2 regions of the Microbacterium sp. LMI12-1-1.1 genome follow, and region 2 is predicted to be linked to the other one. Evidence: predicted binding sites of a transcription regulator. Region 2 holds the regulator's gene; the other holds the start of a gene.
The links. The regulator LexA, encoded in region 2, represses DNA repair genes until DNA is damaged. The targets are predictions, from matches to a motif close to TCGAACANNTGTTCGA.
Positions count from the first base shown of each region.

Region 1: the regulator LexA is predicted to act here: its motif matches at 868-883, upstream of MRBLMI12_RS17815 (HNH endonuclease signature motif containing protein).

Region 1 covers NZ_JBEGIA010000015.1:797,257-801,123, reverse strand. Annotated here, with positions in the region: gene MRBLMI12_RS17815 (HNH endonuclease signature motif containing protein) at 1-838, opposite strand, end outside; gene MRBLMI12_RS17810 (type II secretion system protein) at 1,395-1,814, shown strand; gene MRBLMI12_RS17805 (type IV pilus modification PilV family protein) at 1,909-2,328, shown strand; gene MRBLMI12_RS22255 (PilW family protein) at 2,325-2,858, shown strand.
Region 2 covers NZ_JBEGIA010000016.1:30,184-34,050, reverse strand. Annotated here, with positions in the region: gene MRBLMI12_RS18270 (hypothetical protein) at 1-1,030, opposite strand, end outside; gene lexA (transcriptional repressor LexA) at 1,137-1,817, opposite strand; gene MRBLMI12_RS18260 (LysM peptidoglycan-binding domain-containing protein) at 2,201-2,545, shown strand; gene MRBLMI12_RS18255 (histidinol-phosphate transaminase) at 2,617-3,711, shown strand; gene hisB (imidazoleglycerol-phosphate dehydratase HisB) at 3,708-3,867, shown strand, end outside.

The sequences.
Region 1 (3,867 bases), on a different contig from region 2:
CGGTTCGTTCCTCACCCGGCTGAACGCTCTCGTGGTGGGCGCGGGCGTCGGCGTGGTCGTACAGGGCGAACACCCGGTCGGCGGGGCCGAGCACCGTGAGCGTCGCCATGCCGTCGTGTTCGGCCTCGAACCACGCGTTGCGATCCTTTGCCGCGCGCTGGTGGCGCACTTCGAGGGACTCGGGGTGAACGCGCTCGCGGACCACGCGGGCGCGCAGCCGAAACTTGCCGGGCGGCAGCTGCTGCGCCCCCGTCTCGAGGGTCTCGTCGAACCGTTCCCAGGCTTCGGCGGCGTCATCGGGAAGCGAGGCCGCCAGCTGGGCCGCGGCGGCCGCATTCTGCGCTGGCAAGCGCCCGGCGCGAAATGCGTCCCAGATCCGAGGGCATCGCTCGCGGAGCGTGTCGGCATGTGCGGCGCGAGTGCGAACCGCCGTCTCCGACATCCCCAACCGCGTCGCAACGTCGAGCGCTGCCGCCCGCACGGCGATGTTGCGGCGTTCCGCGCGCACCGCAGCGACCGAGCGACCCTGCGGGTCACGCCAGTCGGGGTCGTGGGTCGGATCGGCTCCGACCCAGGGGTCGGGGCAGGCCGCGGCATCCGTCAGAATCATCGCGATGGCGGCGTACTCGTCGGCGATGAGCACGCGGGCACGAACACTCAGGCCCTCGAGCGCGGTGACCGCCGCGGTGTGGGCCTCGCCACTCGAGTAGAGCGCCGCGACGGCGACATCGGGAGGAGTCAGCGCCGGATCATCAGGGTCATCGGGCGCCCAGAACCAGTCGTCGGCATAGTCAGCGCGCCACTCCAGATCATCGAGGGTGTTCGCTGAGATATCCATATCTGAAGGATACCAAGGTTTACGCAGTATAGAAAGTATGTTCGAGAAAAGCAGCCTCGAAATATCGTTCCGCAGTGACCGTGGCGCACCTGCCGCGCCGGCGAGTGATGTCCCGACTCGTGATCCTCCGCGCGATCGTGTCGGACGTCTAGCCCGGCGCGTACACGGGTCTCGCGCTTGCGTGTCGGGCGCTGCACGGTGATGACGGCGCCGACGATCGGACGCAGGAATGCGGCGATCCGTCATGAGACTCCCGACCGCCCAGACACCGGGCTGAGCCGCCGCAGGTATCTCCGTACCGCCGGCATCGCACTCGGAGATGTGGTGAAGCGACTTGAGGAAGTCCTGAGGCAACACTGCATGCGCTCGCGTTGACATGAAGGGGCTGAGTCTGACACCGTCGACGGCGGGAGGGGACCCGCGTTTGGGCGCGTGTCTCGAACCCAGCTCTGACAGAGTCTGGGAGTTCGTTACTGGGGTTACATGTGAACCGGTACTTGCTGTGCCGGCGGTCAGAGCTGACCAATCAATTCACACACTGGGGAGACACTGCGCCATGCGTGCAACTATCAAGAACTATGTTGAGGCGGCGAATCGTCGCCGTGAAGAAGAAGGCGAAGAGGGCTTCTCGCTCATCGAGCTCATCATCGTCGTCGTGATCCTGGGGATCCTCGTCGCGATCGCGATCCCGATCTTCGCCAACATCCAGAGCAGCGCCGAGACCAACGCGGTCAAGGCTGCCGCCGCGGAGAGCGCCACCGCGGTGGCGGCTGCGCTCGCCGACAACGACACGAACACGACAGTGACCACCGCGATTGCGCCGTACAACGTGACAGGTGCCAAGATCACGGCGGCCACCGTGAATGCCGCGGGAGCAGCTTTCACGCCGACGAAGGTTGAGGAGGTCTGCGTGAAGGCCTCCGGCTTTGGTACTACGGCGGCGCCGCTTACGGCGGAGTCGGGGCCAGGCTGCTGACCGAGTCAACCGCCGGATCGGTTGGCTTCGCTAAGTCTCCGTGAACGCTGGTTCGCATGCGGGGCCGGGGCGTTGCTCCTCGGCCCCGTATGACATGATGATCAGGGATTCTGCCACTTGGGGAGGTGTGCGGATGAGGGGTCGTAGCACTGATGCTGCGGGGTTCAGCCTTGTCGAAGTGATCATCGCGATGTTCTTGCTGGGCATCGTCGCGGTGGCGATACTTCCTGCCCTCTGGCAGGGGATCATGCTGTCGTCGCAGCAGGCGTCCACAGCGACCGCGACGCGCTACATGAACTCCATCGTTGACGACGCGCGAGCAACGCCGACCTGTCCCTACCTCGGTTCGATCGCAGCACGGCCTGCCGTGACCGACGGACGTGGGGTCTCTCTTTCGGCGTCCACGAGCTCCGTTACCGGGTGCGCCCCCGGCGCGACAGCCACATTGACCGTCAACATCGTCGGCGAGGGACGCACCCTCGCCACGAGCACTGCACTCATCTACGTCCCATGACACGTCGCACGAGCACGACCGACGACGACGGACTCGGCCTGATCGAGCTCATCGTCGCCATCGTCGTGAGCGGAATCGTCATCGCCGCGATCGCGACGATCTTCGTCAACTCGTGGCGCACGCAGGAACAGGTGACCAGCGTGACCCAGGCGACCAACCGCGGGCAGCTCGTCTCATCGACAATCGAGCGGGCGATGCGCAACGCGCTCTACTTCGACGTCACGGAAAGCGGCACAGTACTGCGGGTGAGCACCTCGCTCACCGGCGACCTCAAATGCCAGGGCTTCCGCCTCACCGATCCGGGCGCTCAGTTCACCACCGATTCCGGCACGCTGTCGTCCCCCAGCACCGCGTGGCCGACCTGGCAGACAGGTATCACGAAGGAGGGCACAACGCCCTACTTCGTCCGCACGACAGCGAACTCGCTGACCTACACGTTCAAGATCACGACCGATGCAGCGCCGGTCACGTTCTCGGCCGACATTGCGCCCCGGTCGATTCAAGAAGCAGGGAGCGACGGATGCTGGTGATCGATCGGCTGCGCAGGACTCAACAGCGCACGGATGCACGTCCCGACGACGACGGGGCCGTGCTGGTGACCGTGGTGGTCGTGATGTTCGTCGGCTTCATCATCGCGGCGACCATCGCCGCGTCCGTGGTCTTCACGATCGGCGCGAACGTCGACAATAAGGACCGCACGCAGGCGTTCATCGCCGCCGAGTCGGGCCGCGATGTAGCTGTGGATTCGCTGACGTCGGCGATCACCTCGACCGGACTCAACTGCGGTGCCGTGACCATGTCGGCGAACTCGACCGCCGGTGCCGCGCCGACGTACACCTACTCGATCCGATCCTCAGAAGCCGCCGACAGGCCCGACGCATGGGACGCGGCGGGTGTGACCGCAACCTGCCCGATACCCACGACGAAGTGGGTGGTCATCCGGTCCACGGGGACCGGTACCGATGACGCGCAGACCACCATCGACTCGGTCTACCCGTGGTACCACGGCCCGGCGACTCAGCCTGCGGGGACGCTCGCCTTCTTCGAAGGCGAGTTCACCGCCACCAAGTCGACCTACCAGGGCGACCTGGTGATTCGGGACGACGGCGACTACACCTGCAACAACGCGGACGGCGTCTCGATCCAAGGTGACCTGTGGGTGCTGAAAGGTGGCCTGTCGATCACGAAGGACTGCGTGATCACCGGAAGCGTCTACACCCGCGGGCTGATCGACACCAAGAACCACAAGCTGACCGTCGGCGGCGATCTCGTCTCGTTGGACGGATCGATTCTTCTGACAGCCAATGACATCAAGATTGGCGGCGACGTCTACGCGAAGGGCACGATCTCGACGAAGAACGGCTCGGGGAGCGTGAACGGCTCGTTCAAGACCGCAGCAACGGTGACCGATCACAAACCCGCTGACTGGAAGCGACTCGACGGTACAGCCGTGCCGGTACTGGAGAATCAGACGGTGCCGACGGTCACCCCGACGCTGGATCAGGTGTTCGCAGCGACGGCCTGGATCGAACTCACCAA
Region 2 (3,867 bases):
GCAGGGTGAGGACCACCGCGGTGTCGCGCATCGCCGAGGTGATCTGTTCGTACATCGATGCGAGGGCGCCCGCCGGAACACCGAGGTTCGGCGCGCTGAGCGCGAGGATCGACCCGCCGATGCCCAGGCCCATCGCCAGCACGCCCGCGCCGAGCGCGATGCCGACGCCGGTGCCCAGCACGGCGGTGGACCGTCGCCGTGCGATGAGGATGCCGGCGAGGAAGAGCACCAGCGCGACGATCGGGGTCCACCAGCCCGCGGCGACCGCGAGGTTGTAGACGGTGCCGACGACGGTGAGCGCGTCGCTCTGCGCGACCACGATGGTCCTGTCGATGACCGGGATCGACTCGGCGAACCCGATCCCGCGGTCGACGAGCCGCTTCTTGACCTCTTCGATGATCGGCCCGAGCTGGATGCCGACCTCGCCGTTCTCGCCGATGACCACCGCACCCGAGGAGGTGCCGCCGGCTGCGACCGCCGCGAGCGATCGGTGGCTCGCGCGCAGCGCCGTCTCCCACACATCCGCGAAGGCGTCGGACTCCACCAGCCGGGTGACCGTGGTGTCGACGAGGTTCTGGAGGCCCTGGGCGGCGGGCGCGCGGAGCAGGTCGAGTGCGGCGAGAGCGCGCGGCGGCAGGTCGAGCTGCTGGATGCCGTCGAACAGGTCGTTGGTGAGGCCTTCGAGGTCGAGGGAGTCCTCGATGGCGACGGTCACCTGATCGGCGACCATCGCCTGCACCTGCGGGTCGTCGGCGAGCGGTGCGAACGTCTCGACGAATCGCGTCTCGTCGACGAGTTCGACGCGCGCCCAGGCGGCGACGATGGAGACCGGCACGAGGATCGTCGCGATGACGATGCACAGCGCCGACAGGAAGGCCCGCCAGCGGTTGCCGTGCGGCCTGTCCGTGGCCGCGGCCGTCACCGGTGGTGAGGGCGGCGTCTCGGCGCGCAGGCGGGCGTTCTCGGCTTCGAGGGCGTCGAGGCGCGCGCGGAGCGCGGCAGTCTCGTCTGCGGCGGTGAGGTCGGTCATTCCCCCCTTATAGCGCCTGCGGATGACGCACCGCCACCCACCTCGCGGTTCGGCGTCGAACTCCGGCCTCGAACGCGTCCGACACCGGGATCCGTCGGCGCGAGGTTCAGACGGCGCGCAGTACCGCGACGACCTTGCCGAGCACCGTGGCCTCGTCGCCCAGAATGGGCTCGAACGCGGAGTTGCGGGGGAGCAGCCACGTGTGGCCGTCGCGCTGACGGAACGTCTTGACCGTCGCCTCGCCGTCGAGCATCGCGGCGACGATCTCGCCGTTGTCCGCGGTGGCCTGCGACCGTACGACGACCCAGTCGCCGTCGCAGATGGCCGCGTCGATCATCGACTCGCCCGACACCTTCAGCATGAACAGGTCGCCCTTGCCGACGAGCTGGCGGGGGAGCGGGAAGATCTCCTCGACCTGCTGCTCGGCCGTGATGGGCACGCCGGCGGCGATGCGGCCGACGAGGGGCACCAGTGCGGCATCGCCCACGGAGGGCGAGGTGTCGGCGGGGCTCTCGGTCGCGGTGCCGGGCAGGTCGATCAGCACCTCCATCGCGCGGGTCTTGCCCGCGTCGCGACGCAGGTAGCCGCTCAGCTCGAGCTGGTTGAGCTGGTGGGTGACGCTGGAGAGCGACTTCAGGCCCACCGCGTCGCCGATCTCGCGCATGCTCGGCGGGTAGCCGTGCCGTGCGATCGACCGCTGGATCACCTCGAGGATCGCCAGCTGCTTGTCGCTGAGGCTCTTGCGCCGACGAGTCTGGGGCTTGTCTCGCCCGGCCGCGTCGCTCATCTTCCGGCTCCGTCCTGCGCTCGGCGGTGGAGCGCTGTTTCTTCGAATGTCGGAGGCCCGTGGTGGGGTTCTCGTATCGAAACCGTATCCGGATCGCGGGCATCTGGGGAACAACCCGGCCGCGTGTCGCGTTCGAGAGATCGGCGCCCGGATCCGGTATTGACATCCTACAGACTCGAAGATAGCTTCGGAAGAGAGGTTCGCATTCTCCACTCCCGGCCGAGTGGAGAATGCGAATCTCTCCCCATCAGGAGGAGCCCAGCATGACCGCGATCGACTTCACGACATCCGTCCCGTCGCCGACGCGCGCCGCGCGTGTCGCGGCGCAGCGCGTGCACGGCACGGCACGGCAGCTCGCCGGGGGCACTCCGCAGCAGGCGTTCATGCGACCGGCGGCTGCGCCGTCGACGCGACTGCGCCTCACGATCCGCGGCCGGAGAGTGCTGGCCGCGATCGCCGCTCTGCCCGCCGTCATCGCGCTGAGCGCCGCTGTCATCGGCGGCGGCGCGGCTCTGGCCTCGCGTGACGCGGGCGCGCCTGCAGGTTCGTTCAGCACGGTGACCGTGGCTGACGGCGACTCGCTGTGGAGCATCGCGGAAGACATCGCCCCCGATCGCGATCCGCGCGACGTCGTCGATGAGCTCGTGCGACTGAACGCTCTCGACAGCGTCGTCGTGCAGGCCGGTCAGAGCATCGCGATCCCGGCAGCCTACGACAGCGGACGCTGAGCCGCTCCCGTCGGTCGGGTGACCGTCGCCCGGCGTCACGCGGCGGTCGAGCAGCACCGCACGCGCCTACCATGGGAGAGGTGAGTGCACGTCTCGAAGACCTCCCCATACGCGCCGATCTCCGCGGCCAGAAGCCGTACGGTGCCCCGCAGGCGCCGCTGCCGGTGGCCCTCAACGTCAACGAGAACACGCATCCCGTTCCGCCGGAGGTCGCCGACGACATCCTGGACTCGATCGCGCGGGCGCTCAGCGATGTGAACCGGTATCCCGACCGCGAGTTCACAGCCCTGCGCGAGGGCTTCGCCGGCTATCTCGGCCACGGCCTCACCCGCGACGAGATCTGGGCGGCCAACGGCTCGAACGAGGTGCTCCAGCACATCCTGCAGGCGTTCGCCGGACCGGGCCGCACGGCCTTCGGCTTCGCACCCACCTACTCGATGTATCCGCTGCTCACCCGCGGTACCGGTGCCGAGTGGATCTCGGGCACCCGAGCGGCCGACTACTCGATCGCGGCGGACGATGCCGCGGCCCAGGTGTCGGACGCCTCTCCCGACGTGGTGTTCCTGTGCTCGCCGAACAACCCCACCGGCACCCCGCTCGGACTCGACGTGGTGGAGGCCGTGTACGAGGCGACGGACGGCATCGTGATCGTCGACGAGGCGTACTTCGAGTTCGCGCCGCACGACGAGCGGTCCGCCCTGACGCTGCTGCCCGATCGCGAGCGGCTCGTCGTGTCGCGCACCATGAGCAAGGCGTTCGCGTTCGCGGGTGCGCGCGTGGGCTACATGGCTGCCGACCCGGCGCTCATCGATGCGCTCCGGCTGGTGCGCCTGCCGTATCACCTCAGCGCGCTCACGCAGGCGGCGGCGACCGCGGCGCTGCGGCACGCGCCCACGATGCTGGGCATGGTCGACGAGATCGTCGCGCAGCGCGACCGCATCTCGGCGACGGTCGAGGCGCTCGGCTACACGCCCCACGAGTCGTGGACGAACTTCGTGCTGTTCGGGGGAGTAGCCGACCCGGCGGCCACGTGGCGCGCGCTCTACGACGAGGGGGTGCTCATCCGCGACGTCGGCATCCCGGCGCACCTGCGGGTCACGGCGGGCACCGACGAGGAGACGACCGCCTTCCTCGACGCCCTCGCCTCGGTAGGATCGGCGGCATGAGCGCCGCACCACGAACCGCCTCGCTGCGACGGGCGACGAGCGAGTCGACCGTCGAGCTCGAGCTCGATCTCGACGGCACCGGCCGCAGCCGCATCGACACGACGGTGCCGTTCTTCGACCACCTGCTCACGGCGTTCGCCAAGCACTCGCTCACCG